Regions from separate parts of the Thalassotalea sp. PS06 genome, predicted to be linked through region 1. Evidence: predicted binding sites of a transcription regulator. Region 1 holds the regulator's gene; the other holds the start of a gene.
What was found. Region 1 encodes NrdR, which represses ribonucleotide reductase genes. Its sites were predicted from a motif close to AAACACNANATNTNGTGTTT; they were not measured.

Region 1 (15,612 bases):
ATCTGCAATGAGGTAAAGTCATGCTGGCCGGTGCGCTTAGCGCGAACACAAAAGGATTTGTTCTCAATGGTCTGGGCATGAACAGCGAGCGTTTTCTTGAAGATATCGTCAACATCGGTGTAGGTGCTTTGCTGTACTTCAAGAAAATGCGGAATACCCGGCACACACTTTAATGTATCAATTAATAACTGGCGGTTTTCTTCCGAGGTATTTTTACTGGTCACTTCAATGCTGTCCCAGTTAATTTTGGTACGTACCTGCTCGTCCACACGACGTAAAACATTCTTAATATTGGACTCGAGGATTTTGGTAAAACGCTTGCGAACCGGACGCGATTTAATGGTGATTTCCGATTGCAATTTAACAATAAATTTCATTGATAATGCCAGTTAAGCTTTAAATCCCCGTATTATACACAACCGACTGATAATTGCCTGTGAAGATACACTTTTGCAAATGTTTAAGGAATGTTAACTAATGCAAAAAGGTATAAGTTTAACAACGCTCTACACTTCCACCTTATATCTTCCACCTCCCACCTTCCTAAATGCTATAACTTCCTCTTCATCGCTATACAGGTTAGAATGCCGAAAATCCGTAGAAAAGTTAGCAAAGTAACAGGATACCTATGGCCAAGAAGAAGCCGGAAAACTTAAGTTTCGAAGAGTCGATGACCGAGTTAGAAACCATCGTCGCTCAGCTGGAACAAGGGGATCTATCATTAGAAGATTCAATGAAACTATTCGAGCGAGGATTGGCGCTGAGTCAGCATAGTCAGCAAACGTTAGCCAAAGCGGAACAGAAAATTCAAATTTTGATGAGTAGCGACGAAGACGCTGATTTGCAGTCGTTTACGGATACGGAGTCCGATAGCTAGTGGCAACTTTAGCAAACCTGGATAGTTATCAGGCTCGCATTGATTCCTTCCTAAAACAGCAACTCGATCAACTTAAGGTTAATGATCCAACTTTACTGGCAGCGATGAATTATGGCCTGCTAATTGGCGGCAAACGGATGCGCCCTTTTCTTGCCTACACAACCGGTGAAATGTTGGGTGTAGCATTACCGGACATCGATGCGATTGCCGGGGCCCTGGAATGTATCCATGCATATTCGTTATTGCACGATGATTTGCCAGCCATGGATGATGATGATTTGCGCCGCGGACAACCAACCTGCCACCGTAAATTTGATGAAGCTACGGCTATTTTAGCCGGTGACAGTTTACAGACCCTGGCCTTTGAAATTTTATCCAACCACAAATTTATCGGCGTTAATGCTGGGCAACAGATCCAATTGGTGCGAAAACTCGCCTTCGCTTCTGGTTATCAGGGCATGTGCGGTGGTCAGGCGATGGATCTTGCCGCTACCGATAAAAGCGTTGAGCTAGAGCATTTAGAGCAAATACATCGATTAAAGACAGGTTGTTTGTTACAGGCTGCGATTTTAATGCCAGCGCTATGCGTTGAAGATATGGATCCGGCTCACATTGGATTACTTGAACAATATGCGGCTACAACAGGTCTTTTGTATCAGGTACATGACGATATTATTGATATCACCAGCAGCGAAGATATTCTTGGTAAACCTTCGGGGTCAGATATTGAAGCCAACAAATCGACTTACCCAGCCTTGTTGGGGCTTCAGGGGGCACGTCAAAAAGAGCAGGAGTTATATGCTAATTCGCTTCACGCTTTAGACGCTTTGCCCTACAATACACAGAATTTAGCGAATTTTTCCACGTTTATCATTGAACGTGACCATTAATTGAAAGAATCTATGACTATTGATCTAGAAAATTATCCTTTGTTAGCGCAAATTGATAAGCCACAACAATTGCGCGAGTTCCCCCAGGATCAGCTAAAGCAGATCAGTGATGAATTACGTGGATACTTACTTAATTCCGTGAGTAAAAGCAGTGGCCACTTTGCATCAGGCCTCGGCGCTATCGAATTAACCGTTGCCCTGCACTATGTGTACGACACGCCATTTGATCATTTAGTCTGGGACGTAGGTCATCAGGCATATCCCCATAAAATCCTTACTGGTCGTCGCGACCAACTTCATACCATTCGTCAAAAAGACGGATTACATCCGTTTCCCTGGCGAGAAGAAAGTGAGTATGACGTATTAAGCGTCGGACACTCATCGACATCAATTTCTGCGGCATTAGGTATGGCTGTTGCAGCGGAAAAAGAAGGGTTAAACCGTAAAACTGTCGCGGTAATAGGCGATGGTGCGATGACTGCAGGTATGGCGTTTGAAGCCCTAAACCATGGTGGTGATATCCACAAAGACCTGTTAGTTGTACTAAACGATAATGAAATGTCGATTTCTGAAAACGTGGGCGCGCTTAACAATCACCTGGCGAAATTATTATCAGGTAGTTTGTATACTGGCCTGCGTGAAGGTGGTAAACGCATTTTAGGATCCATTCCGCCGATAAAAGAATTGGCATCGAAAGCCGAAGAACACCTAAAGGGCATGGTAGTACCGAGCACCTTCTTTGAAGAGCTTGGCTTTAACTATATTGGACCGATTGATGGTCATGACGTTAACGGCCTGGTAGATACCATTCGCAATATGCGCAGCCTGAAAGGGCCGCAGATTCTGCATGTGGTTACTCGCAAGGGTAAAGGATATGAGCAGGCTGAGCAGGATCCTATTGGCTACCATGCAGTACCTAAATTTGATCCAGCCAGTAACTCATTACCAAAGAGCAAGCCAAGCCTACCGACCTACTCAAAGATATTTGGCGATTGGTTATGTGCAACCGCTGAGCAGGATGAAAAGCTCATGGCAATCACCCCAGCAATGCGCGAAGGCTCTGGCATGGTCGAGTTCAGTCAGCGTTTTCCGAATCAATACTTTGATGTAGCGATTGCCGAACAACATGCAGTAACCTTTGCAGCTGGCCTTGCTATTGGTGGTTACAACCCGGTAGTGGCCATTTACTCTAGCTTTTTACAGCGTGCCTACGATCAATTAATTCACGATGTGGCGATACAGAATCTGCCGGTACTATTTGCCATTGATCGTGCTGGTATTGTCGGTGCCGATGGCCCTACTCATCAGGGCGCTTTTGACTTGTCATTTATGCGCTGTATCCCGAACCTAGTCATTATGACGCCATCGGATGAAGCTGAGTGCCGTTTAATGCTCAACACCGGTCATCAACTGCAACGACCTGCAGCGGTTCGCTACCCTCGAGGCAGTGGCACAGGAGCTGAACTACCTGGTATCGATGAAACCATCGAAATTGGTAAAGCAAAAGACATTTTGCAGGGCGAAAAAGTGGCAATTCTATCCTTTGGCACTATGTTGGCCGAAGCCAAAAAAGTTGCCGAACAAATGAATGCAACCTTGGTTGATATGCGCTTTGTAAAACCATTGGATGAAGATAGAGTGCAGCAACTTGTCGATAATCACGATTATCTGGTAACCATTGAAGATAATGCTATCGCCGGTGGTGCCGGTTCAGCGGTAAATGAATATCTGCAGGCTAAGCGATTAACCACACCCGTGTTAAATATCGGAATTCCCGATGAGTTTATAAAACACGGAACCCAGCCTGAAATTCATCAGGAACTGGGAATCGATGCTCCTGGTATCAAAAGTCGAATCGACGCATTTATGAATTAATACTGAGCCCTTAAGCCAAAACTTAAGGGCTTTTTTTTGCAATGTAAAATGGAAACATATTATGGCAGGTTCAAGTCTGTTCGCCCTTATCGATAAAATTGCGGTAGCGCTGGATGACGTCGCCCTGATGACCAAAGTCGCGGCTAAGAAAACCGCTGGAGTGCTTGGCGACGACCTGGCGCTAAATGCGCAACAGGTAAGCGGAGTAAAGGCTGACAGAGAAATTCCTGTGGTTTGGGCGGTCGCCAAAGGCTCTTTCGTAAACAAGCTGATTTTAGTTCCTGCGGCCCTACTTCTTAGCGCTTTTCTGCCTTCCCTAATTACTCCATTACTCATAATCGGCGGGGCCTACCTTTGCTATGAAGGGGTAGAAAAAATCTATCATAACCTGCAGGGTGACCATGACGATGAACAGCACCAGAAAGATATTAACGCCCTGGTGGATGACAATATCGATTTGGTCGAGTATGAAAAAGACAAAATTAAAGGCGCGATCAGAACGGATTTTATCCTCTCGGCTGAAATCATCATTATTGCCTTGGGCACAGTTCAACACCGCGCGTTTATAGACCAGGCAACCGTTGTATCATTAATCGCGGTATTGATGACCATAGGGGTTTATGGGTTGGTTGCCGGTATCGTTAAAATTGACGATCTCGGGGTCTATTTGCTGCAGAATCCAAAATCTGGTTTTCGAGGGAAAGTCAGGGAGAAGGTTGGTAACGGTTTACTTAGCTTTGCACCAAAGCTAATGAAGAGCTTATCTTTTCTGGGCACCGCAGCCATGTTCTTAGTAGGTGGTGGTATTCTCGTGCACGGTATTGAATATTTTCATCACCTACAAGTTGCCGCCGAAAATGTCGTTAATAGCTGGCCAGCGCATAACTGGTATTCCTGGTTGGTCGGGCCAATATTCACCTTGGTTCTTGGGATGTTCCTCGGCTCAATCGTATTACTCTTAGTGAATATGTTTTCGAAACTGAAAGAAACAGTCCAGTCCTCTTAAACACAGGTAACTCCCAAATTCCTCTTACTTTCGCAATGCATATTAAAAGGATATTTATCATTATAATTTTGCAGTAACCTACCCAACAGTACTACCCTTCTGCCTATCCGAATTCCATTTAAAAAGAATTTTGTTAAACATCAAATCGAAAAGGCATGTGAAAGAATCTAGCAAATCAGAGACTATTTATTATTTGCAATAAAACAATATTGCCTCCCGGGTATCTGAATAATATTTATCCAGCCTTGACTCTATTTTAGATAGTAAAATTTTCTCCCTTTTTCAGAATTTAAATAAGCTAAAAAATATTTCGAAATCATTGCTAAATTAAACCCCGCACAGTCTAGTCATGTCACATATATAAACAGCACCTTTCAAACACAACTCACCAAACAACGCTAACCAACTGTATTTAAATAACTTTTAAATCTTGGCATCGAATTTGCCTTCACACAACTGCTCTGCGCGGAGTTCACTTACATTTCCATGCAATCATTATGATAAAGCTTTTGTAATTAGAGTTTAAGGACAAACGTTTTTAGTCACCAAGGTAGATAAATAGGTAAAAATTATGAAAATAAACCATTCTGGGTTGCATGAATAAACACAATAAATTCTTTGGAGGATATATTAATGTTAAAACGCCTAAAAATTTCATTTTTCCGAACTTGTATCGTGAGTTTAGCTTTCGTAATTTCCACGTTTCAAGTTCAAGCAGCGCAAATCAAATCAGACATAATTATGATCGTGGATGAATCTGGTTCAATGGGACCTGTTCAAGACAACCTGCGAGACAATATTGCATTATTTGCATCAATAATGAGTGCTGGAGGTATTGATGTTCGATTTGCGCTAGTCGGCTATGGAGCAAGTTTTGATCAAATCCGAACTGTCACGGACTTCACTGACGCCGCAGGTTTTGGAGCCGCAGCGGCGACATTAATCAGCTCTGGTTCAGATGAAGATGCGTATGATGCAATCGCTTATGCGTTGAATTCATACGGGCCGGAATCATCATCATTTTCTTTTAGAAATGACGCTGTCAAAAATGTGATAATTTTCACTGATGAGCCCGACGGAAATGGCGAATTAAACTTTTCGGATGCAGATTCGATACTTACAGCAAACAATGCCCTTTTCAATGCCGTGTTGAGTGGATTTCATACAATTTCTTCAATCGGCCCTCTAGCTGATAATCACGGAGGTTCAGTATTCGATTTAAATGGTCTGAATACGACAGATCAGTCGGTAGTACAAACATTCGTGACAAATTTTGCGAACGCTAAACTTCAAGAGACCATTGGTTTTTGCACAGCAAACCCACAGGATCCTGCTTGTAGAAATTCAGATACTCCTAACCCAACTGTTCCAGAACCTACCTCATTATTATTATTCGGTTTAGCAGGACTTGCTCTCAAATTTCGAAGAATCTTCTAGATTTACAACTAAACCGCTATAAACAACTTAGTGGCCAGCCCGTCATTTTAGTGATAGGCTGGCTTTAATCAACTAGTCGTGAATATATTCGACGATTTCTAATCCAAAACCGGATAGTGAGTGGTACTTGGTTTGTGAGCTTAACAGGCGCATTTTACTCACGCCCAGATTGGCAAGAATTTGTGAACCAACACCAACATTGCGAGAGCCAACGTGCTTGGTCACTTCTTTCACATCTTCACCAGCATCCTGCAAGGCAAACTTCTTGACCTGTTGAATCAGGGACTGCGGCGTCTGGTGCTTGCCTAGCAAAACCAACACACCGCCCTCTTTGGCTATTTTCTGCAGCGCACTGGCAATAGGCCAGGAGGTGACGTTACCGCGCTGACAGTACAATAAATCTTTAAAGGTATTTTCCAGATGAACTCGAACCAGAGTTGGCTCTTCTGGCTTGATATCCCCTTTGATTAACGCAAAATGGCTTTGGCCGTCGATAGTATCAGTAAATGCCACTAAATCGAATTCACCAAAAGCGGTTGGGAATTTACACTCGCTAACCCGCTGAATCGTGGTTTCGGTAGCATTGCGATATTCAATCAAATCGGCAATGGTACCAATTTTCAGATCGTGTTTTTTGGCAATCACTTCCAAATCATTACGACGCGCCATGGTGCCATCTTCATTAAGAATTTCAACGATGACCGCCGCTGGCTCTAACCCGGCCAGGCGCGCTAAATCGACACCCGCTTCGGTATGTCCGGCGCGGTTTAATACACCACCGTCTTTGGCGACTAAGGGGAAAATATGACCCGGTTGCACAATGGACGTGTGGTCGGCATCTTTAGCCACTGCCGCTAAAATGGTAGTGGCACGATCCGATGCAGAAATCCCGGTAGTAACGCCACTTGCCGCTTCGATAGAAACGGTAAAGTTAGTGGTAAACTGCGCTTCGTTGTTGTCCACCATCAATGGCAGCTTTAATTGTTGACAACGGCTTTTGCTCATTGGCATACAGATTAGTCCGCGGCCATGTGTTGCCATAAAGTTGATCGCCTCTGGCGTCACTTTTTCTGCTGCCATGATAAAGTCGCCTTCATTTTCGCGATCTTCATCGTCCATCAGGATAACCATTTTGCCTAGGGCAATATCTTCGATTAGTTCCTGGGGAGTATTAAATTTCATAGTTACCTCGGGCTTACATCCCATAATGCTTAATCAGGCTTTGATAAAGCCACTTTTTCGTAATAATGATTCACTAACGCCAGAATCGGTAGTGCCTTGCTTTTGACACTGGAGCAGGCGCTCGACGTAGCGGGCAACCACATCGACCTCTAGATTGACTTCCTGACCAAGAGTATATGTCTCAATAATGGTCTCAGCACGAGTATGAGGCACTATGGTCAGTCGGAATTTATCATCGTCAACACTGTTAACCGTCAGGCTAATGCCATCTATTGTCACTGAGCCTTTTTCAGCAATATAGCCTTTTAACGAGTCATCGACCTGTAACCAGTATTCCCAGGCATTACCACGCTCGGTAATCGCGGTAATAGTAGCAATACCATCAACATGGCCACTAACAATATGGCCACCAAATCTAGACGTTGCTAACATGGCTTTTTCCAGATTAACCCGCTGTCCGGTTTGGTAGTTACCAAAGCCGGTGCGCTCCAGGGTCTCAATCGACACATCGGCGACAAAGCTGGCATTGGTAAAAGACACGACGGTCAGACAAATACCATTGGTGGCAATGGAGTCGCCCAGTTGCACATCACTCATGTCCAGGCTCTGAGTATCTATCTCAATTCTGGCACCTGTTGACTGGCGTTGAATCGCTTTAATTCGTCCAGTCGCTTCAATGATTCCGGTAAACATAATTTTGCTTTCTTATTGCTTGTTAAAACTGGCGCGAATGCGAATATCCGCACCAATTTTACGAATATCGTTAATGGCAAGATGCTGTGCCTGAGCCAGTTTTTCAACCCCAGGTAACGCCAATAAGCTAATTGCTTCAGCGCCCATCAATTTTGGCGCCTGATATAACCATAGCTCATCCACTAATTGCGCCTGAATAAATGCCGATGCCAGCTTACCACCGGCCTCAACTAGCAGATTGTTGACGCCATGTGATGCGAGCTGTTCAAGCATCTTCGCTAAATCAACTTTGCCATTTGCCGCTGCATCTACCTCAACAACGCTTACGTTATCTTGCCATGTTGGCTCTTGCTGAGTTTTTCCGTTAATACGAATCAGGATAATCGGCGACGGCTCATTAAATAAGGCAAGATCGGGATGCAATCGGTATTGGCTATCGATCACGATACGAATGGGTTGACGAAAATATTCCGTCTTTATCGCTTGCTGGGCAAAGCCTAATTGCTGATAGCGAACGGTTAATCTGGCATCGTCGGTAATCACCGTATCGGCCCCGGAAATAACGGCGCAACTTCTGGCACGTAATCGTTGCACATCTTCACGAGACTCTGCTGAGGTGATCCACTTACTCTCTCCGCTTTTCATGGCGATTTTGCCATCCAGAGAGCTGGCGAGTTTACAGATAACCCGAGGTATTCCGGTTTCCATACGTTTAATGAAACCAACATTGACTTGTCTGGCAGAGGCTTCAAGCAAGCCAACTTTGGTTTTAATACCGGCCTCTTCGAGCATGCGGATGCCTCGTCCACTTACCTGCGGATTTGGATCCTGCATGGCAATAACAACTTCTTTGACGCCGGCTTCAATCAAAGCCTTAGAACAAGGAGGTGTGCGACCGAAATGACTACAAGGTTCAAGAGTAACGTAGGCTGTGCTTTGAGAGGCATTACTGCCAGCGATTGCCAGCGCGTTTACTTCAGCATGACCAAGGCCCGCCTTTTGATGCCAGCCTTCACCGACAACGGTACCATCTTTAACCAGCACGCAACCAACCATAGGATTTGGAGAGGTGGTATATTCACCTTTTTTTGCCAACTCAATGGCCCGCTGCATGTATTGGTAATCGTTGTTGCTAAAGTTCAAAACGTAACCTGGTTCAAACGTTAATTAAAAAGGATGGGGTTATGAATCGCCGTTACTACCAAGGCGAGCAATCTCTTCGCCGAATTCACGGATATCTTCAAAAGAGCGATAAACCGAAGCAAAGCGAACATAGGCAACTTTATCGAGCTTTTTCAACTCTTCCATAATGATATTACCTAACATTTCTGAAGAGACTTCTCGCTCTCCCGTTGCCCGCAGCTGTGACATTACATGGTTAATCGAGCCTTCAGTTTGTTCGATACTAACAGGTCGCTTTTCTAATGCCCTGAGTAGGCCACTGCGTAATTTTTCTTCATTAAACGGCTCTCGCGAACCATCACGCTTAATGATGCGCGGCATCACCAGCTCTGCGGTTTCAAAGGTAGTAAAGCGCTCCGAACAGTGTAAGCACTGGCGTCGACGGCGTATCTGATGGCCATCGGCAACTAATCGAGAATCGATTACCTTAGTATCGTTGGCAGAGCAAAACGGGCAATGCATAGACTTCCTCGTAATCTTATTAATAGGCAAAAAAAATGGCCGCTAAGGGCGACCATTTTAATCGAAACATCAACAGATTGCGATGTCTTCGTAACCAGTAAGGTTAATTTAAATCAATTAAGCGTAAACCGGGAATTTAGCACAAAGTGCTTTAACTTTTTCCTGAACGTCACTGATAGTGTTTTCATTACTGATATCATCAAGGATGTCACAAATCCAACCAGTAAGGTCACGAGTTTCTGCTTCACCGAAACCACGACGAGTGATCGCCGGCGTACCCAGGCGAAGGCCTGAAGTTACAAACGGAGAACGCGGATCATTTGGAACAGAGTTTTTGTTCACTGTGATGTGTGCTTTACCTAAAGCGGCATCGGCATCTTTACCGGTGATATCTTTATCAATCAGGTCAAGAAGCAATAAGTGGTTTTCAGTACCATTAGAAACAACTTTGTAACCACGTTCCTGGAGAACCGCTACCATGGTTTTGGCGTTATCTAATACTTTCTGCTGGTAATCTTTAAATTCTGGCTCTAATGCTTCTTTGAAAGCTACCGCTTTAGCAGCAATAACGTGCATCAAAGGACCACCCTGACCACCAGGGAATACCGCGCTGTTAAGTTTCTTGTAGATGGTTTCGTCATCACAACCAGAAATAATTAAACCACCACGAGGACCAGCAAGAGTTTTGTGAGTTGTGGTTGTTACAACGTGTGCGTGAGGTACTGGGTTAGGATAAAGACCCGCAGCAACAAGACCGGCAACGTGAGCCATATCCACCATGAAATAGGCGCCAACTTTATCAGCAATTTCACGCATGCGCGCCCAGTCAACGATACCAGAGTATGCAGAGAAACCACCGATAATCATTTCCGGCTTGTGCTCAAGCGCTAAACGCTCTACTTCTTGGTAATCAATTTCGCCCGTTTCAGGGTGCAGACCGTATTGGATGGCTTCGTATAACTTACCAGAGAAGTTTACGTGAGAACCGTGAGTTAAGTGACCACCGTGAGCAAGGCTCATGCCTAATACTTTTGCCCCCGGCGTTACTAGCGCCTGGAACACTGCCGCATTTGCCTGAGAACCGGCGTGTGGCTGAACGTTTGCATAGGTTGCGCCAAATAGTTCACAAGCACGCTCAATCGCTAATTGCTCAGCCTTATCAACGTACTCACAACCACCGTAATAACGCTTACCCGGGTAACCTTCGGCGTATTTGTTGGTTAGCTGTGAACCTTGTGCTTCAAGAACACGTGGGCTGGTGTAGTTTTCAGATGCGATCAATTCGATATGCTGTTCCTGACGAACAACTTCATCAGACATTGCCTGGTACAATTCAGGATCAAAATCAGCGATATTCATATCACGAGTGAGCATGGCTATTCCTCTGTATTAAAGGTGAATTCTGAGCGTGCAGATTAATTATTAGGCCGCTATTTTGCCTGAACAACGTCAGGATGTATAGCGGCTATTATTGATTGGTAAATAAAATTTAATTAAATTTTATTTACGCCAGAACTAGTGGTTTTCGCTAACCATATTTAGGGTGTATTTGGGGATTTCTACCACCAGATCTTCGTCGGCAATCACCGCCTGGCAACCGAGGCGGGACTCAGGATCTAAGCCCCAGGCTTTATCCAGCATATCATCTTCTAATTCATCACTTTCTTCTAACGAATCGAAACCTTCACGGATGATCACGTGACAGGTAGTACAGGCACAGGATTTCTCACAAGCGTGCTCAATATCAATATCGTTCTTTAAAGCAACATCCAGTACCGTCTGACCTGTGTCACCTTCAAGAACCGCCCCTTCCGGGCATAGCTCTTCGTGAGGAAGAAAAATAATTTTTGGCATGATTAAACCTCGTCTACCGAATGCCCTGCCAGCGCGGTCTTAATGGAAGAATCCATCCGGCGCTCAGCAAAGTTCGCTGTAATTGTATCAACCTCTTTTATCGCCTGCTCAATAGCAGAAATCTCAGAAGTCTGACTGATTTTCGTTAATTCATTAATGGCATTTTCTATCTCTGCCCGCTCTTCTGCCGACAGCAACTTATTGCCATCTTGAGCCAATGCGGCTTCGACGCCTTCAACAACGCGCGAGGCCTCAACCTGTTGCTCTTTCAGCATCCGCGCCTGAATATCATCTTTGGCGTGGGTGACACTTTCCTGCAACATTTTAATGATGTCGCCTTCTTCTAAGCCAAATGATGGCTTAACCTGGATTGATGCTTCCACACCCGTGGATTTTTCCATGGCGCTGACGCTAAGCAAGCCATCAGCATCAACGTTAAAGGTGACGCGAATATGGGCAGCACCTGCCGCCATCGCCGGAATGCCGCGCAATTCAAAACGCGCCAGAGAGCGACAATCTTCTACAAGTTCACGCTCACCCTGCAGCACGTGTACCGCCATCGCCGTCTGACCATCTTTAAAGGTGGTGAACTCCTGTGCTTTCGCCACAGGGATCGTGGAATTTCTTGGAATGACTTTCTCGACCAGGCCACCCATGGTTTCAAGGCCCAGAGATAATGGCGTTACATCTAGCAGTAACATTTCACTATCAGGCTTGTTACCCGCTAATACATCGGCCTGAATAGCGGCACCGATAGCAACAACTTTGTCCGGGTCAATAGAGGTAAGTGGCTGACGTTTAAAGTACTGACCAACCTGTTCGCGCACCAGTGGTACACGAGTGGAACCACCAACCATCACTACTTCGTTAACCTCAGAAACGCTAACGTTGGCATCTTTTAACGCACGACGACAAGCTCGTAAGGTCTTGCTTACCAACGGCGAAATCAGCTCATTAAGCTGTTCTTTACTTAACGTCAGGCTGTGGCTTGTCCCCTGATTATCAAGATTGATTTTAATAATTTCATTTGCCGATAATGCTTCTTTGGCGTTACAGGCCTGTTCCAATAGCTGACGTTCAAGTTGCGGCGATAAAGGACGTTGCAGGTTAAATTCAGCAACCAGGTAATCGACAACAGCATTATCAAAATCATCACCACCAAGAGCAGAATCACCGCCGGTGGAGAGTACTTCGAAAATCCCTTTGTTCAAGCGCAGGATAGAAATATCAAAAGTACCGCCGCCTAAATCATAGACCGCAATAACCCCTTCCTGACCGGAATCAAGACCATAAGCGACCGCCGCGGCCGTCGGCTCGTTCAATAAACGAAGTACATTTACGCCTGCTAATGTGGCCGCATCTTTTGTGCTTTGACGCTGGGCATCATCGAAATAAGCGGGCACGGTAATTACCACGCCTTCAAGCTCGCCGCCTAACGCCTGCTTAGCGCGTTCGACCAGACTTGATAATACCTGTGCAGAAACTTGAACCGGGTTAATATCACCAGCAATGGTGTTGATGCTTGGATGCGCTTCATCGCCACTGAAGGTATAGGGTAAATTAGGATATTTTTGTTGAATGTCTGCTAGCGAGCGACCGATTAAGCGTTTCGCTGAAACTATGGTGTTTTCTGGATCCAGAACCGCAAGTGCCTTGGCAGCATCACCAACTAAAATAGCGTCTTTCTGGTAATTGACGATTGAAGGAAGAATATCTTTGCCTTCAGAATCCGGTAAGGTTTTAGGTAGACCACTTTGGACACTGGCAACCAGTGAGTTGGTGGTACCTAAGTCGATACCCGCAGCCAGTCGATGTTGATGAGGAACCGTACTTTGTCCCGGTTCGGCAATTTGTAATAACGCCATAAACTTTTCTTAATGATTAATCGTCGAATAGCGCATCTTCGATGCGTTCGAGCTCAATGTATAATTTGTGGTAAAACTTGAGTTTTCGAAGTGTTTCACCTGCATGCAGGTTTTCCGCCTCACTGTGGGCATTAACCTGCTGTTCGAATTCCTGCCACAGTTGACCAGCCTGAATATCCAGACTCTCCTGGGCTGACATCAACGCCGCATCAACATCCTTGGCGAACTTTATTTCCGCCAGCATTTCCCTCAGCTCCATTTGCACCATTAAAAAGCTGACATCCTGAAACGAGGATTGCTCACTTGGCAACTGTGAACCTCTTTGCAGTAATAGGTATTCACCGCGTCTTATGGGATCTTTGAGGGTATCGTATGCGTCATTGATTTGCGCAGACTTTTGCACCGCAAGCATTTGTTCCTGACTTGACGAATGTGCAAAACGGTCCGGGTGGACCGTTTTTTGTAATGCCTGGTATGTGGTTGCTAGCGAGGTTAAATCAATCGAAAAATCGGCCTCTAAACCAAATAATTCAAAATAATTCAATAGGGGTCACCGTAGGTTGGGTCAGTTTATACGTTAAAGCTTTCGCCACAACCACACTCGCCTTTAGCGTTCGGGTTGGTAAACTGGAAACCTTCGTTTAAGCCTTCTTTGACAAAATCCAGCTCTGTACCATCCAGATAAGCCAGAGACTTGCTGTCGATGATGATATTCACATCATCGACCTCAAAGACTTCATCATCAGCGTTAAGCTCATCAACGAACTCAAGCACGTAGGCAAGACCAGAACAACCGGTGGTTTTGATACCCAAACGCAGTCCAATCCCTTTGCCACGATTAGCCATAAAAGATTTGACGCGTTCAGACGCCGCCGCCGTCATAGTTACAGCCATGATTTACTCCGAATTACTATTTATTTTTCGCGCGATAGTCGTCGATGGCAGCTTTGATTGCATCTTCCGCCAGAATTGAACAGTGAATTTTCACTGGTGGCAATGCTAGCTCTTCAGCAATCGCAGTATTCTTGATTTCTGCGGCTTCATCAATGGACTTGCCTTTCACCCATTCAGTAACCAATGAGCTGGAAGCGATTGCAGAACCACAACCGTAGGTTTTGAACTTGGCATCTTCGATAATGCCCTGCTCGTCAATTTTAAGTTGTAACTTCATCACGTCACCACAAGCCGGTGCGCCAACCATACCAGTGGCAACCTGAGGATCGTTTTTATCGAACGAACCTACGTTGCGTGGATTTTCATAATGATCGATAACTTTTTCGCTGTAAGCCATAATTAACCCCTTTCAGACACTAAACTTAGTGTGCTACCCACTCTACTTTGTCTAAATCTACACCGTCCTGGAACATTTCCCACAAAGGTGACATATCACGTAAATGTGTGATCGCCTTGCGAATTAGCTCAATGGCATAATCCACTTCTTCAACTGTAGTGAAACGTCCAAAACTAAAACGAATTGAACTGTGTGCCATCTCATCATTCAGGCCTAAAGCACGAAGCACATAAGATGGTTCTAAACTTGCTGATGTACAGGCGGAACCAGAAGATACCGCTAAGTCTTTCAAAGACATGATCAGCGACTCACCTTCAACGAAGTTAAAACTTACGTTCAAGTTGCCTGGATAACGTTGATTAAAATCACCGTTAACAAAAACTTGTTCTAAATCTTTGATGCCAGCCATCAAACGGTCACGCATTGCCGTTACGTGTTCAAGGTCCTGCTGCATCTCTTCTTTAGCGATGCGACACGCTTCACCCATACCGACGATTTGGTGAGTAGGCAAAGTACCACTGCGCATGCCACGCTCATGACCACCACCGTGCATTTGCGCTTCAAGGCGAATACGCGGCTTGCGACGAACGTATAGTGCGCCAATACCTTTCGGGCCGTACATTTTGTGAGCTGAAAACGACATCAAATCAACTTTCATTTCCTGTAAGTCGATTGGAATTTTGCCAGCACTTTGCGCCGCATCAACGTGGAAGACAATCTTACGAGAGCGACATAATTCACCAATCGCTGCGATGTCCTGGATGACGCCAATCTCGTTATTCACATGCATAATGCTAACGACCACAGTGTCATCTCGCATTGCAGCTTCGAGTTTCGCAAGATCAACAAGACCGTTGGATTCTGGATCGAGATAGGTTACTTCAAAACCCTGACGTTCTAGTTCACGACAGGTATCAAGAACCGCTTTGTGCTCAGTCTTACAGGTAATGATGTGTTTACCTTTCTTCTGATAAAAACGAGCCGCACCTTTGATAGCC
Region 2 (15,612 bases), 470 kb from region 1:
GGTTATCCTCTGCGTGGCAATTTAATGATCGCTAAGGTCGAAGGCAACGATTTGGCTGATGTAGGTGCCAGTCAACCGCCACAACCGGGCAATGCCTTTGTCGGGCAATCGTTGTTAAACAACCTGAATCTAAAACCGGGTGATACCTTTGAGCTTGGAAACAGTCAATTCAAGATATCTGGCGTTATTGACAAAGAACCCGATGCATCATTTAGCGTTTTTACTTCAGGTCCACGAGTGCTTATCAACATCAAAGATGTGCCTGCAACTGGCGTGGTGCAACCGGGAAGTCGCCTGACTTATAAATATCTATTCGCAGGCGAAGGGATTGAAGAGTTTTCAAAGTGGGTAAAACCACAAATTCTCGATACCCAGCGTTTTCGTGATATCAAGGACCAACAAAGCCCACTTGCAAGGGCGTTGAATCGTGCGGAAAGTTATTTATCTCTGGCTAGCATGTTGGGAATTATTCTTGCAGCGGTGGCGGTGTCGGTGGCTTCGAGACGTTATGGCCAACGCCATCAACCTATGGTTGCCGTTTACAAATCTATCGGTGCATCGTCGTCGTTTATTTCTAAATTGTATCTCCTGCACTGGACCGCATTGGCAGGCTTTTCGATCATAGCGGGTCTGGTAATCGGTTATGGTATCCAATATTTGGGTATTAAATTCATGGCGGATGTAGTGCCAGATGTATCGTTAACAATAACCGCTTTCCCGGTAATGGTTGCGGTTTTCACTGGAGTTATTTGTGCGATTGCGTTTGCGATTACGCCGATGCGACAGCTAGTGGCAACACCCGCAATATCGGTTATTCGCGGCTTTAGCGGCTTTGAACGTGCATTAACCTGGTTAGAAAGAACGCCACCATTATTAGCAGTGGTGTTGCTGTTATGGATATTTAGTCAGGATCTAGTGTTAACGACAGCCCTTATTCTAGGTGCCGGAGCCATCATTTTTGTGATTCTGGTGTTAGGGCATGTGCTGATTAACGCCGGGCGCTCGGTTGGCAGTCAGGCTGGTCAGGCGTTTCATTTGTCGATGGCCAATCTTAAACGTCGGGCAAAAGCCAATCAGGTGCAGCTTGTCAGCTTCACCATTGCCATCCAGTTGTTATTGTTGATGCTGGTGGTACGCAATGATTTAATCAACGAATGGCAGGCGCAGTTACCACAAAATACGCCAAATCAGTTTCTGGTGAATGTCAGTAAAACTCAGGTTCCTGCGGTAGAAGGCTTTCTCGAGCAACAAGGGCTGGCAGCCAGTGATTTGTATCCTATTGTTCGCGGCCGTCTTTCTGCGATCAATGAAGAGCAGGTCCGTCGCCGGGTTTCTAAGGAAGAGGAAAACGCTAGTGAACAGGGACGCCGTGGCATTGGCCGCGAGTTGAATTTAACCTGGCATCAAAATCTTCCTAAAGAAAATGAGGTCATTGAAGGTGAATGGTTCAGCAAAGAAAACCCGAAGCCGGAAGTTTCAGTGGAGCAGCGATTGGCTGAACGCCTGCAGATTGGCGTTGGTGATGAGCTAACTTTCCAAATCGGTAGTGAAGTGGTGTCTATGCCAGTTACCAGCATACGTACCGTAAACTGGCAATCGATGCAGCCAAACTTCTATATGATTTTTTCTGAGTCGGTACTGGCAGATTTCCCTGCAACCTATATTGCCGCCATTTACGTGCCGGCCATGCAAAAATCAGAATTCCAGGACTTTTTGAAAAACTACCCAACCATTAGCATTATCGATGTGGATGCGATCATCTCGCAGTTAAGAACGGTGATCTCTCAGGTTTCACTGGCGGTAGAGTTTATCTTAATCCTGGTGTTAATTGCCGGAGCTCTGGTATTGGTGGCTCAGGTCCAGGCGAGCATGGAAGAGCGTGAAAGGGAACTAGCGATACTTCGTACCTTAGGAGCCAAAGGCAGCTTGCTTACCAATAGCGTGTTACTTGAGTTCATTATTCTCGGCTCTATCGCCGGATTGCTTGGCAGTTTATCGATGGAGCTTGGTGTTCTTATCCTGCAAACGCAAGTGTTTGATATGAGCGCGAGTATTCATTGGCAATATTGGATATTAGGGACTGTGATAGGAGCAACCGTGGTTGGTTTCCTAGGAATGGCATCCTGCTATCGATTATTAAAGCTTTCCAGCTTGACCTTGATTCGACGTACCTTGTAACGCCGAGTTAGCATTCATCCATTCAATGTAAGAGCCAGCGAAATCGCTGGCTCTGTTATTTTGGAATCCTTAGTTTAAGCTCTTTGTTTTAGACTCTTTATTTTAGGAGCTGGGCAAACGCGTCTTTGATGTCAGCGTGCTCGAAGCTATAGCCGGCGCTTATCAATGCTATCGGCAAAACTCGTTGACCGAACAGCAGTAAATCAGACATTTCCCCGAAAAGAGCGCGCAGCACAAATGCCGGCATGGTGGCAAAATTTGGTCGGTTTAACGCGTCAGCCAGCGCTTCGCTAAATTCACGGTTAGGCACTGGGTTTGGTGCTGTCATATTCACCGGGCCGCGCAGAGTGTCATTTTCGATAATAAACTGTATGGCATTGACCATATCGTCAATATGGATCCAGGACATGATTTGTTTACCATGAGACAATTGTCCGCCCATACCGAGTCGATAGGCCGGGATCATTTTCGCCAGTGCGCCGCGATTTCGTTCTAACACAATACCTGTTCTTAACAGGCATAACCGAGTCTTGTTTTTACATAATCTTGCTTTATCTTCCCAGACTTTACACACCTGATGACTAAATTCGGGGTAACAATCTTTGAAAGTCTCATCAATATCTTGTTCGCCCTGGCGACCATAATACCCAATGGCGGAGCCAGATAAGAAAACAGCAGGAGGGTTATCACTGTCGTTGATTAGCTTGCTTAGCTGTTCGGTGATTTGCCAGCGACTCTGGCAGATTTTTTGTTTTTGGGTTCGATTCCAACGCTTATCGACTAAGGGTTGCCCCGCAAGATTAATGACGATGTCAAAGTCATTGAGATTGTCCAGCTTATCCAAGGTGTCAATAAAGGTCATCACTGCAGGATTAATGTCGCTGGGCATAATCGGTGTGTGTTGCCGTGACAATACGGTAAATTGATATTTATCCTGAAAGCGCTGAATAAAGTGGCTACCTATCAGCCCTGTGCCACCCGTAATTAATACATTCATCATAAACCCACATCAAAAGGCAATTGCTAATGTTAGCGTAGCTATTTTAGCTATCGTGTCTGCCACATTAGATAGAAAACAAAATTCGCTACCAATAATAATTGTAATACCTGATTGCTTACCTTACCGATCATTTTTTGCTAAGGTATTTGAAAATCAATTAGTTGGAATATTAATGACTCAGGTTAATCAGGGACAAACCAAGGAAAGTGGGGTGGTAAGGGTAATCCTTATCGTGGCACTACTGGTGATTATTATGGCTGGTATTAAAGAGGCCAACAATCTTCTCGTTCCGTTTTTATTATCCATTTTTATCGCTATCGCCTGTAATCCGTTGGTCAATAAGGCCGTTGAATATAAGGTGCCGAAAACTCTGGCGGTATTAGTTGTTATCGGTATGTTTTTTGGCGCGGGCTTTTTAATCGCCGGTTTACTTGGTAATTCGTTAAACGAGCTATCGACACAAATGCCAACCTATAAAGCTCAGGTTACCGAAAAGTTTGCGGGGCTCATCGATTTTCTCGCTGCCAATAACGTTCGGGTGTCAAAATCTTTCTTTATGCAGTATCTCGACCCAGGAGCGGCGATGGGATTTGCGGCCAATATGCTGTCGAGCTTCGGCAATATTATGGCAAACCTGTTTTTCATTATTCTGACCGTGGTATTCATGCTGTTAGAAGCCTCGACTATCCCAACCAAGCTGCATCTTGCATTCCAGGATCCGCAGATGAAAATGGATCAGATTGATAAGTTTTTGTCCTCAGTGAATCAATATCTGGCGATAAAAACCGTGGTCAGTATTGGTACCGGTATTTTGGTGAGTACCATGCTTTGGGCATTTGGTCTAGATTTCTATCTGTTGTGGGGCGTCGTTGCCTTTCTGTTTAACTTTATTCCTAACATTGGTTCCATCATCGCTGCGGTTCCTGCTGTGCTGTTGGCCCTGGTGCAACTTAGCCCGACTATCGCTGGCTTCATTGGTCTTGGCTATATTCTCATTAACACCGTAATGGGCAATATCGTTGAACCTCGTTATCTTGGTAAAGGTCTGGGGTTATCAACCTTAGTGGTTTTCCTGTCGTTGGTATTCTGGGGCTGGTTATTAGGCACGGTTGGCATGTTGTTGTCGGTGCCACTTACCATGATTATCAAAATTGCTTTGGAAAACTCCGCCGAAGGGCATTGGTTTTCGGTATTACTCAGTGACTCACAAACTCTGGATTCAGAAGTTGAACAATTACAGCAGTCCGAAGAAGAGGAATCAAAAGCTTAATGTCAACGCTTAGCAGCGGGTTATACGGTTTTAAAGGAATAAGCCAAGGCTTATTCCTGACGGGGCTGATAATCTCTATTGTGATGCTCTCTGCATTAATTAACTCTGGCCAGGCGATAGCAACGCCGGACTTAGAACAAGAGCCTGATCCAGAACCAGAACCAAGCTTTGCAAACAAAATTGTCTGGCCCGATAATCGGCAAGTGGCTGTTTCCTTGAGTTATGATGATGCACTGAACAGTCAGCTGGACAATGCTATTCCTGCGCTTAATCAATATGGTTTTACGGCAAGCTTTTACCTGACGCTCGCATCGGATGCAGTGCCAGGGCGCATAGAACAATGGCGCCAAGCCGTTAAACAAGGCCATGAACTTGGCAATCATAGTATTTTCCATGGCTGCTCAAAAGAGCCTGAAGATCGTGATTGGGTGGCCGAACATTTAGATTTATCGAAACGCAGCGTTGCCGATGTGGTCGCTGAAATAAGGGTAGCCAGTGATTATTTGTATGCTATCGATGGTAAGTCTACCCGCACTTTTACCGCGCCCTGTTTTGAAACCAAAGTCGCCGGTGAACAAAGCTTTCTCGACGATATTCGAGGAGATTTTATCGGTATCAAAGGCCACGAAAGGAATTTATCTAAAGCGGATAATCGCTTGTGGGCGGCGTTTGCTATAACTGGGCAAGCGTTGATTGATTACGTTGAAGAGCAGGCAAAAGAGGCCAGTGTTATTCAAATCGTGTTTCACGGTATCGGTGGTGATCACTTGAGCGTAGACATTGACGCTCACCAGGCGTTATTGCGTTATTTAGATGCTAACAAGGATAAATATTGGGTAGCCGATTATCGGTCGATAATGGCGGTGGTAAACGAGCAAAGAGCGCCGCGCTAATTGCTCGTCAAACTAAATGGATTGTTAAAAAACCTGTTTAAACGGTTTTACGGTGACAGATTTATAAACCCCAGCTTCAATGTAAGGGTCAGCATCGGCCCAGGTTTTGGCCTCTTTAAGGCTGGAAAACTCCAACACTAATAAAGAGCCAGTGAAACCGGCGTCGCCGGGGTTCTCATCATCAATCGCTGGACAAGGACCGGCTAAAACCAGGCGTCCTTCATCTTTAAGTTGTTTTAGTCTGGCAAGGTGTTTGTCACGAACCTGCATGCGCAACGGCAGACTGTTCTCAACGTCTTCGCTGATAATCGCGTACAACATAGTTATTTCCCTGATTCTTCGTTGTTATTGATGTTATTGGTTGCGGCAACGTCAGCATCTGCTTCCGCTTGCTCCGGTTCCGGCTCGATATGCTTATAAATCAGCAACAATGAACTTAACGCGAACACGAAGGTTAAGATGGTTAGACCAAAGACTTTAAAGTTTACCCAGGTTTCCTGCGGGAAATTAAACGCCACATATAAGTTTAATACTCCACAAACCAGGAAAAAGCTGACCCAGGCATAGTTGTAGCGAGTCCAGATTTTCTTTGGCATGTTAATGGATTCGCCTAACATGGCCTGCAACAGGTTCTTCTTGAAAAAGGCGTGGCTTACCCAAAGTCCAATCGCAAAAAATACGTTCACAATCGTGACTTTCCACTTAATAAACGCGTCGTTTTGAAAAAATAACGTCAGTGCTCCAAAAACGGCGATCAAGCCAAATAACCACCACTGCTTTTGCGGGATCTCTTTGCCTTGAATTTTCATGACGATAAGCTGGATCGCCGCTGATATTATCAGGGCGCCTGTTGCCCAATAAATGTCGACAGTTTTGTAGACAACAAAAAAGATGATGAGTGGAATAAATTCGAAAAAAGCGGTCATAGAAGTTAATTTTTTACCAGTAGTTATTTGTCATTTTAGCGAAACATCTGCCTGGAGACTACCGCAAACTCTGATAAAAATGTAAGTGAGTTTGAATCCTTGTAAACCTCAGATTTTATAGGGTTATAAACGATAAAGAAGTTTGTCGAGATCATCCACTCGGCCATTACGGGTTGATTCAATTTTTAACGGGTGGCGAAGCTCATTCCACTTGGTCACTTTGCCACCCTTATTCACATGTGGGAATGGCGCCGCTTGCAATGGCCAGTCGAGTAAAGATTCTATGGTCTGCCACCAGTTTGCCTGATCTGGCGATAACCGAGTGAAATCGGTTGGCCGTTCGGCAAAATAGTCGAAAACCTGTTGTTGATGGGCATTGAAACTCTCGATTAGAAACGCATCATCTGCCAGCATTTCCAACGAGTACTGAGAAAATACATCAGCATAACAACGTTTTAATATCGGATTAAATCCGCCGTCGGTGCGCTGTAAATTTGTTTGCATTCTCTGTAATAATTGACGAATCGACGGCAGCCAGGATTGAATATCTCGCTCTAAGTAAATAAATCGTGCGTTTGGGAATAGACTATCAAGCCTTCGGTAATCGTTAAATATCGGTGTATCGGCAATTACGTCAGCCTGGTTAAAGGTCTTCAAGGTATACGCTGTATGTGCGACCTTCAGACCCTGCTCAAGCATTGCCAGGCAAAAACTGGTTGTGGCGGTTCTGGGAAGTGATACCACAAACAGTTTCGGTTGATTGCTATTGATTTGCATAAACAAATTGCTCAAGGCTAATTGATTAATCGACGGTGTAACCGAATGGGTTATCAATGCTGTGCGAGGGTTCAGTAAACCATTTCGGACCAGTATCTGTCATATAAAAATGGTCTTCTAATCGGACCCCAAATTCACCCGGAATACAAAGCATGGGCTCATTAGAAAAGCACATACCTTTGGCCAACGGAGTTTGCTCATTGCCAACTAAATAGGGCCATTCATGAATATCCAGACCGATACCGTGACCGGTTCGGTGCGGCAAACCTGGCAATTGGTATTCTGGGCCATAGCCTTTTGATGCAAGATAAGCGCGCGCGGCATCATCAACGTCGGAGCAGGGGTGATTCGGTTTGGCGGCGGCAAAGGCGATTAATTGTGCCTGTTTTTCATGTTCCCACACCTGGCGCTGGCGCTCACTGGCTTCCCCAAACACATATGAGCGGGTGATATCAGAGTGATAGCCATAAAGTTCACAACCGGTATCAATAAGTACCATATCGTTGATATCCAGTGTTTTAGGCTTGGCTACGCCGTGAGGATACGCGGTATCTTCGCCGAATAAGACAATGCAAAAATAGGAACCGGCACTCGCGCCAAGCTTTTTGTGGGCGGCATCAATAAACTGTTCGACTTCACTAACCGTGATACCCGGGTATAAAATTCTGGCGGCGGCCTGTTGCGCAACCAGAGTGATATCTTTAGCTCGCTGCATGATGGCAATCTCCTGCTCAGACTTTTGCATTCGACAGCCGGCAGTCACAACCTTTGCATCTAACCATTGATAATTATCGGTAAGCAGATTGATACCGTTGGCAATGAAAAACGGCGTTAGTTCATCAACACCAATGTTACCGGAATCAATATTTAACCCGGTTAATACATCCACAAATAGCTGATATGGACTCTCGTGCTCGTGCCAGGTGTGTACCTTGCCATCGACCGCCATATATTGTTTTAACGTATCGTATTCAAAATAAGGGGCGATGTACTCAACTTTGCCGACAGCCGGTAATATTGCTCCGACCATTCGCTCCGAAGGATACCAGTTGGTGCCGGTAAAATAGGTTAGATTGGTGCCGGCATTGAGATAAACCGCATGGATCCCGTGGTTTTGCATGATTTTTTGAGCGCGCTCTATCCGAGCAGCATACTCGCCATCACTGATGCCCTGCAGATCTGCACACATATCCGTTAGGTTTGCCAACTCTTGCGCAGCCGTTGAACCGCCGATTCCATACTTATTAATCATGATTTTCCCGGGTTATTTCGAAATTTAAATACAATATTCAGATTATCTTCTTTTTACTGAAGAAAATGCAATTGGTATTAACAAGTTTCGTTGTTGTGTGGGGAAGGGGGGTTGGGCGTCGCAGAAAACAGTTCTTTAAAATCAGTACGGTAAATCAGTTTGTTAAATCAGTATGGTAAATTCGCGCTGTTAATCGCAGGAAATTTTGATATCGGAAGTGGGCACGGAGCAGCAAAGCAGGATTTCGCCGTCGCGAATGAAGGCCAGGGGTTCGCCATTAGTATATTCGGTAGAGCCCTCGAGTAAATCGACACGACAGGCTCCACAGAACCCGTCGCGGCAATGATAATGGGCTTCGATATTGTGCTGCTCGAAAAACTCGAGCAGATTTTTATGGGTATGATGATCGAATTCAGACTCGACCACCTTTTCATTCACACAAATCTTGTTGCCCATTTCGTTGAATTACAGATCGAAGTCTTCGAAATCGCTGCTATCAACGGCGCTGTCAGTTTGACCAACCAGGTAGGAAGAGATTTCGGTTTCTTGAGGCGCTACCTGCACATTGTCACTGGATAAATACGCATTAATCCATGGCAGAGGGTTAGATTTCACGGCAAATTGCGGCTCATAACCAATCGCTGTTAAACGCTGGTTTGATAGATACTCGATATATTGTTTTAGGATCTCCGCATTCAGACCAATCATCGAGCCATCTTTGAACAGATAATCTGCCCATTGTTTTTCCTGCTCGATAACGTCTAAGAACAAGGCTAGGCCTTCTTCATGAAGCTCTTTGGAGATCTCCGTCATTTCTGGATCGTCTTTACCACTCGCCCATAGGTTTAGGATGTGTTGAGTGGCGGTTAAGTGTACCGCTTCATCACGAGCAATTAGCTTGATGATTTTTGCATTACCTTCCAAAAGCTCGCGTTCGGCAAATGCAAATGAACAGGCAAATGACACATAGAAACGGATTGCTTCTAAGGCATTGGTTGAGCATACGGAAAGGTATAGCGCCTTTTTGATCTCGCGCTGGCTTACCACAACCTCTTCGCCGTCAATGTCGTAGGTACCTTCACCTTGAGATTGATACAACTGTGATAACAGGATCAGACGGTCAAAGTAGTGGGAAATGGCACTGGCACGATTCAGGATGTTTTCGTTGATTACGATATCGTCGAATACTTCACTCGGGTCGGTGAACAGGTTGCGAAGAATATGGGTGTATGAACGAGAATGGATGGTCTCGTAAAAGCCCCAGGTTTCAATCCAGGTTTCAAGCTCTGGAATCGATACTAAAGGTAAAAGGCATACGTTTACGCTTCGTGCAGCGATGGAATCCAGTAGGGTCTGATATTTCAGGTTTGAGATAAAGATGTGTTTCTCAGATGTAGTCAGAGACTGCCAGTCGGCACGGTCTTTAGAAATATCGACTTCTTCCGGACGCCAGAAAAATGATAATTGCTTTTCGATTAATTTTTCAAAAATAGGGTGTTTTTGCTGATCATAACGGGAAACATTGACCGTGTTACCCATGAACATTGGCTCGAGTAATGGATCGTTATTTACTCGGTTAAACGTTGAATACGTCATGTTTGCTCCTGCAGTTCCAGTCATTGGAACTTGCTAAAAATTCGCTAATTTAAAACGAAAGAAACCTCAGTGACTTAAAGGGGAAAGTGCACTGGGGTCTCTGTAATGGTTATCCGATCTAATTGATCGATGAATTATATCTTACAAGCACCGCCGGCACAGCCATCATCTTCCATGTCACCCATGCTGTCATCAGCACCATCGCGGGTATTATGGTAGTACATGGTTTTCACACCTAGCTTGTATGCTAACAGCAGATCTTTGAGGATTTGCTTGACAGGTACCTTGCCATTTTCAAACTTCGACGGGTCGTAGTTAGTGTTGGCTGAAATTGTCTGGTCAACGAATTTTTGCATGATACCAACCAGCTCCAGGTAACCTTCATTGCTTGGAATATTCCACAGCAATTCATAGCTATCTTTTAAGCGCTCATATTCCGGTACAACTTGCTTTAGTACGCCGTCTTTACTGGCTTTTATGCTGATAAGACCGCGAGGAGGCTCAATACCGTTAGTTGCATTGGAAATCTGCGAAGACGTTTCCGATGGCATCAAGGCTGATACCGTTGAGTTACGTACACCATACTTCTTGATGTTCTCACGTAACGCTTCCCAATCGAGGTGTAATGGCTCATTGGTTACCTTATCGATTTCACGCTTATAGGTATCGATAGGTAGGATGCCTTGTGCTAAGCGTGTCTCGTTAAATTTCGGACATGCGCCTTGCTCTTGCGCTAACTGATTTGATGCTTTCAATAAGTAATACTGAATCGCTTCAAACGTACGGTGCGTTAAGTTATTGGCACTACCGTTTGAGTAGAACACTCCATTTTTCGCTAGATAATATGCGTAGTTGATGACACCTATACCTAGCGTACGACGGCCCATGGTTGCAGAAAGTGCTGCAGGTACCGGGTAATCCTGATAATCCAACAGGCTATCCAGGGCACGAACCGCTAGATCAGCCAGACCTTCTAGCTCATCCAGGCTGTCAATCTTACCAAGGTTGAATGCCGACAGCGTACAAAGTGCAATCTCACCGTTTGGATCGTTTACATCTTCAAATGGCTTGGTCGGTAAGGCAATTTCTAAACACAGGTTAGATTGACGAACCGGCGCAACACTTGGGTCGAACGGGCTGTGAGTATTACAGTGATCGACGTTTTGCAAATAAATACGACCGGTACTTGCACGCTCTTGTGCAAATAAGGTGAATAGTTCGATAGCTTTGATACGTTTTTTACGAATCGAAGCATCGGCTTCGTATTTCACATATAGCTCTTCAAACTTATCCTGATCTTCAAAGAACGCATCATACAAACCAGGCACGTCTGACGGGCTGAACAATGTGATGTAATCGCCTTTTATCAAACGTTGATACATGAGTTTGTTGAACTGCACACCGTAATCTAAGTGGCGTACACGGTTCTCTTCAACACCACGGTTGTTCTTAAGAACTAATAAGCTCTCAACTTCCAAATGCCATAGTGGGTAAAACAGCGTTGCTGCACCGCCACGTACACCACCTTGTGAACAGCTTTTTACCGCTGTCTGGAAGTGTTTGTAGAATGGGATACAACCGGTGTGGAACGCTTCGCCATTGCGAATTGAGCTACCCAGAGCACGAATGCGACCAGCATTAATACCGATACCGGCACGTTGTGAAACGTATTTCACGATAGCACTGGTCGAGGCATTAATAGAATCTAAGCTGTCACCCGCTTCAATCAATACACAAGAAGAGAATTGACGGGTTGGTGTACGAACACCGGCCATAATCGGTGTAGGTAACGAAATCTTGAACATCGAAATGGCATCATAGAAACCTTTGATGTAGTCAAGACGAGTATCTTTTGGATATTTCGCGAACAAGCATGCAGCTACAAGCACATACAGAAATTGTGCACTTTCGTAGATTTCACCGTTTACACGGTTTTGAACCAGGTATTTACCCTCTAACTGCTTAACCGCTGCGTAACTGAAGGTTTTATCGCGCTCATGGTCGATAAAGCTGTCCATAGCAGCAAAATCTTCGGCGCTGTAATCTTCAATTAAATGCTTGTCATATTTACCAGACTCAACCAACTTCAACACGTGTTCGTGCAGGGCAGGTGGCTCGTATTTGCCATAGGCTTTTTTGCGCAGGTGGAAAATAGCAAGACGAGCTGCCAGATATTGGTAGTCTGGTGCTTCTTCACTAATAAGGTCTGCTGCGGCTTTTATGATGGTTTCATGTATATCTTCCGTTTTGATGCCATCATAAAATTGAATGTGTGATTTTAGCTCTACTTGAGACACGGATACTGAATCCAGTCCCTCAGCTGCCCAGTCGATTACTTTATGGATCTTATCCAGGTCGATGGGTTCTTTTTGTCCGTTCCGTTTGGTTACAAAGAGGTTGCTGTTCATGAAAAACCTGTAATTAATGTTTTATATTTATTTTTTTTATTTATTGATAATCACCAATGAAACTTGATGATCTGTTTAAACCAAGTCAACCGCCATCTAGTGGCTGTTGAAAATAAATGCACAATATCTAGGGGGTATTACAAGATATAGTCACAAGATAATGAGGTTTAGCTGTTAATGCAACCCCTGAAAACTGGCATTTATTTACGATGAATTTAGTTAGTCAAATTTGGTTAGTGGTGACTAACTTAGTAGCTCCGATAAAAAAGACACTAATGAAAATGCAAGGCCTAATTTTGAAATTTTAATTATTTTGCATTGTCACCGGATTATTTTTTGCGGTTCTTAAACACTAATAATTGACATTAAAAATACCCATTCAAAACAGGGTTTTAAGGCTCTGGTTATTGTTTGTTCGATTCGTTTAAATACTAAGCGCCAAAAGCTCTCTGGGATCAGTCAACAAGTACCTGGCCCCCCAATCTTGAGTGTTACTCTGCTCGCTGATATAACCCCACTCGGCAATAGCAGTATGCATATCAGCCGCATTTCCCGCATCGATATCGCGCTTTGCATCACCGACATAGAGGATATTTTCACTTTTTTCGATATCCAGAGCCTTTTTTGCATGGTGCATAGGCGCCGGATCTGGCTTACGTTGCGCTAGGGTGTCACCGCAGACGAGAACGCTTGAGGCCGCAAAAATCGAGAATTTATCCATTAACGGCAAAGTCAGATTGGTCGGTTTATTGGTGACGATCCCCCAAGGGATGTTGCCGTCGGTTAATGTCGTAAGTGTCTCTTCAATACCATCAAATAACTGACAATAGCGAGTCGGGAAGCGTTGATAGATATCAATAAATTCAGCCCTTAAATCCTGCTTTTCTTGAGTCGATAAAGAATGATTAAACCCGAGTGATAATAATGGATAAATACCATCAGAGCCGATAGGGAACACCTGCTCTAAGGAGATCTTTGGTAGCTGATAACGTGCCAGCAGTTGATTTAACACCGCGTGCAAATCAGCGGCGGTATCCACTAAGGTACCGTCTAAATCAAACAAAACGCCTTTGCGTTGCCAATGTTGCATAAAAACCCGCAGCTTTTTACGTATCGTGAAAACCTATACGGCGAATGTTCTGATTCGTATCAGTATTGAGAATATTGCTATCGATAACTACTTTGGTGGTTTTTCAAAGGCCAATAAATAGTTAACATCAAGACCTGGTGCCAGTTTATGGTTTTCGTTGATTGGGTTGTAATGAATGCCTGTGGCATCAATACAACGAAGACCCGCTGATTCGGCCCAGCCTATCAATTGCGATGGGCGAATAAACTTATTCCAGTCATGGGTGCCGTTTGGTACTAACTTCAATACTTTCTCTGCCGCCACGATGGCAAGCAAATAGGATTTGGTGGTTTTATTAAGAGTAGAGAAAAATGCTTTACCACCAGGTTTTACCATAGCTGCACATGCTTTTATGACCGATTCTGGATCGGGAACATGCTCAAGCATTTCCATACAAGTAACCAGATCAAATTGAGCTGGCATGTCTTTGGCTTTTTCTTCCACTGGGATTTTTTCATAACGGATGTCTACGCCGGCTTCTAAGGCATGCAATGTTGCAACATTAAGCGGTTCTTCGCCTAAATCGATACCAGTAACCTTAGCACCAATACGAGCCATGCTTTCGGCTAGGATGCCACCACCACAACCAACGTCAATGGCATTGAGGTCAAAAAGCGAACCACAATGAGACTGCACGAAGCTCAGGCGCAATGGGTTTATCTGGTGAAGAGGTTTAAAATCCCCCTCAGTGTCCCACCACTGACTAGCTACCTTTTCAAACTTTTCGATTTCTTCAGGGTTGACATTGACGCCTTGACTCATAATTCGTAGATCCGATTTGTTTCGATGAAATGGCGTACCATTTCCTTATATTGTAGTTAATTGGTTAATCGCGGAAAAATGCGTTGCTGTTATTCGTTGATTCGGTCGCCAATTTTATTGAGGATTTTCACTTCGCCGCGGCAAACAGCAATGATTGACTTATCACGCTTGAATTCATCGTCAATAATGACGCGGCCTTTTTCAGCCTGGGGAAATTGACCAACCTGATAATTGAACTCCAACGTGTGGATATCATAGTAGAGCACGGTCACGGTGGTCAGCTGGGTCTCATTGCTGCTCATAGCTAAACAGTAATCCTAATCTTGTGAAAGTTCAGCCTTAGAATATGCCAACAAAGGAAATCCAAACAAGCTGCACTTTATTGTTATTGTGCTGTCGCCATTATATATCTAACCCCGGTAGGGATGTAAACCAACAGATGCGAGATTGTTGCTTTGTTGAGCAGAAACTTATTTCTGTAATATTTTTCAGTAAGGGTAATTAATGCTACTAATTTTGTAGGAAGTTTGTTAACGTCAGAAGCTTAATAAAGCCGTGCAGAAGATTCGCATTCTATGCTATTATTCCGCACCAATAAAAAAACTATATAAAGCAACTTGCTGATTTAGGGAAAGCATCATTTTATGACCGATCTGGCAAAAGAAATCATTCCAGTAAACATCGAAGACGAATTAAAAACGTCTTACCTTGATTACGCGATGAGTGTAATCGTAGGTCGTGCCTTACCCGATGTTCGCGATGGCCTGAAACCGGTTCATCGCCGTGTCTTGTACGCAATGCACGATTTGGGCAACGATTGGAATAAGGGCTACAAGAAGTCGGCCCGTGTCGTTGGTGACGTAATCGGTAAATATCACCCGCATGGTGATACTGCGGTTTATGACACTATCGTTCGTATGGCTCAGCCATTCTCCTTACGTTATATGCTGGTCGACGGCCAGGGTAACTTCGGTTCCGTTGATGGCGACTCTGCAGCCGCCATGCGTTATACCGAAATACGTATGCAAAAAATTTCCCATGCTTTGCTTGCGGATTTAGAAAAAGAAACCGTAGATTTTGTTCCTAACTACGATGGTCAGGAAAAAATGCCAGCGGTTTTACCAACCCGGGTACCGAATCTCCTAATCAATGGTTCCTCAGGTATTGCCGTTGGTATGGCAACCAATATTCCACCACATAATTTAACGGAAGTGGTAAATGGCTGTATCGCTATGATCGACAATAGCGATATCACCATGGAAGAACTGATCGAATATATCCCCGGCCCTGACTTTCCGACCGCCGGTATTATCAGTGGCAAAGCGGGAATCGAAGAAGCCTATCGTACCGGTCGTGGTAAATTAAATATCCGCGCCCGTGCTGAAATTGAAGTTGATGACAAAACTGGTAAAGAAACCATT

Region 2: nrdA (class 1a ribonucleoside-diphosphate reductase subunit alpha) is a predicted target of NrdR. The motif match lies at 12,417-12,436, and genes of this name have one in related genera.

What each region holds. Positions count from the first base shown of each region.
Region 1 is NZ_CP041638.1:1,111,462-1,127,073, reverse strand. Features, by position in the region: gene thiI (tRNA uracil 4-sulfurtransferase ThiI) at 1-377, opposite strand, end outside; gene xseB (exodeoxyribonuclease VII small subunit) at 629-877, shown strand; gene ispA ((2E,6E)-farnesyl diphosphate synthase) at 877-1,767, shown strand; gene dxs (1-deoxy-D-xylulose-5-phosphate synthase) at 1,780-3,642, shown strand; gene FNC98_RS04925 (DUF808 domain-containing protein) at 3,704-4,648, shown strand; gene FNC98_RS04920 (vWA domain-containing protein) at 5,282-6,085, shown strand; gene ribBA (bifunctional 3,4-dihydroxy-2-butanone-4-phosphate synthase/GTP cyclohydrolase II) at 6,158-7,267, opposite strand; gene FNC98_RS04910 (riboflavin synthase) at 7,301-7,960, opposite strand; gene ribD (bifunctional diaminohydroxyphosphoribosylaminopyrimidine deaminase/5-amino-6-(5-phosphoribosylamino)uracil reductase RibD) at 7,973-9,103, opposite strand; gene nrdR (transcriptional regulator NrdR) at 9,143-9,604, opposite strand; gene glyA (serine hydroxymethyltransferase) at 9,722-10,978, opposite strand; gene fdx (ISC system 2Fe-2S type ferredoxin) at 11,120-11,458, opposite strand; gene hscA (Fe-S protein assembly chaperone HscA) at 11,461-13,323, opposite strand; gene hscB (co-chaperone HscB) at 13,340-13,867, opposite strand; gene iscA (iron-sulfur cluster assembly protein IscA) at 13,894-14,217, opposite strand; gene iscU (Fe-S cluster assembly scaffold IscU) at 14,234-14,614, opposite strand; gene FNC98_RS04865 (IscS subfamily cysteine desulfurase) at 14,640-15,612, opposite strand, start outside.
Region 2 is NZ_CP041638.1:1,583,756-1,599,367, forward strand. Features, by position in the region: gene FNC98_RS07000 (ABC transporter permease) at 1-2,178, shown strand, start outside; gene FNC98_RS07005 (TIGR01777 family oxidoreductase) at 2,276-3,178, opposite strand; gene FNC98_RS07010 (AI-2E family transporter) at 3,351-4,448, shown strand; gene FNC98_RS07015 (polysaccharide deacetylase family protein) at 4,448-5,341, shown strand; gene FNC98_RS07020 (YciI family protein) at 5,366-5,662, opposite strand; gene FNC98_RS07025 (septation protein A) at 5,665-6,267, opposite strand; gene FNC98_RS07030 (sulfotransferase) at 6,391-7,044, opposite strand; gene FNC98_RS07035 (M24 family metallopeptidase) at 7,070-8,296, opposite strand; gene yfaE (class I ribonucleotide reductase maintenance protein YfaE) at 8,486-8,734, opposite strand; gene nrdB (class Ia ribonucleoside-diphosphate reductase subunit beta) at 8,762-9,892, opposite strand; gene nrdA (class 1a ribonucleoside-diphosphate reductase subunit alpha) at 10,027-12,300, opposite strand; gene FNC98_RS07055 (HAD family hydrolase) at 12,725-13,390, opposite strand; gene ubiG (bifunctional 2-polyprenyl-6-hydroxyphenol methylase/3-demethylubiquinol 3-O-methyltransferase UbiG) at 13,478-14,191, opposite strand; gene FNC98_RS07065 (TIGR02922 family protein) at 14,281-14,493, opposite strand; gene gyrA (DNA topoisomerase (ATP-hydrolyzing) subunit A) at 14,836-15,612, shown strand, end outside.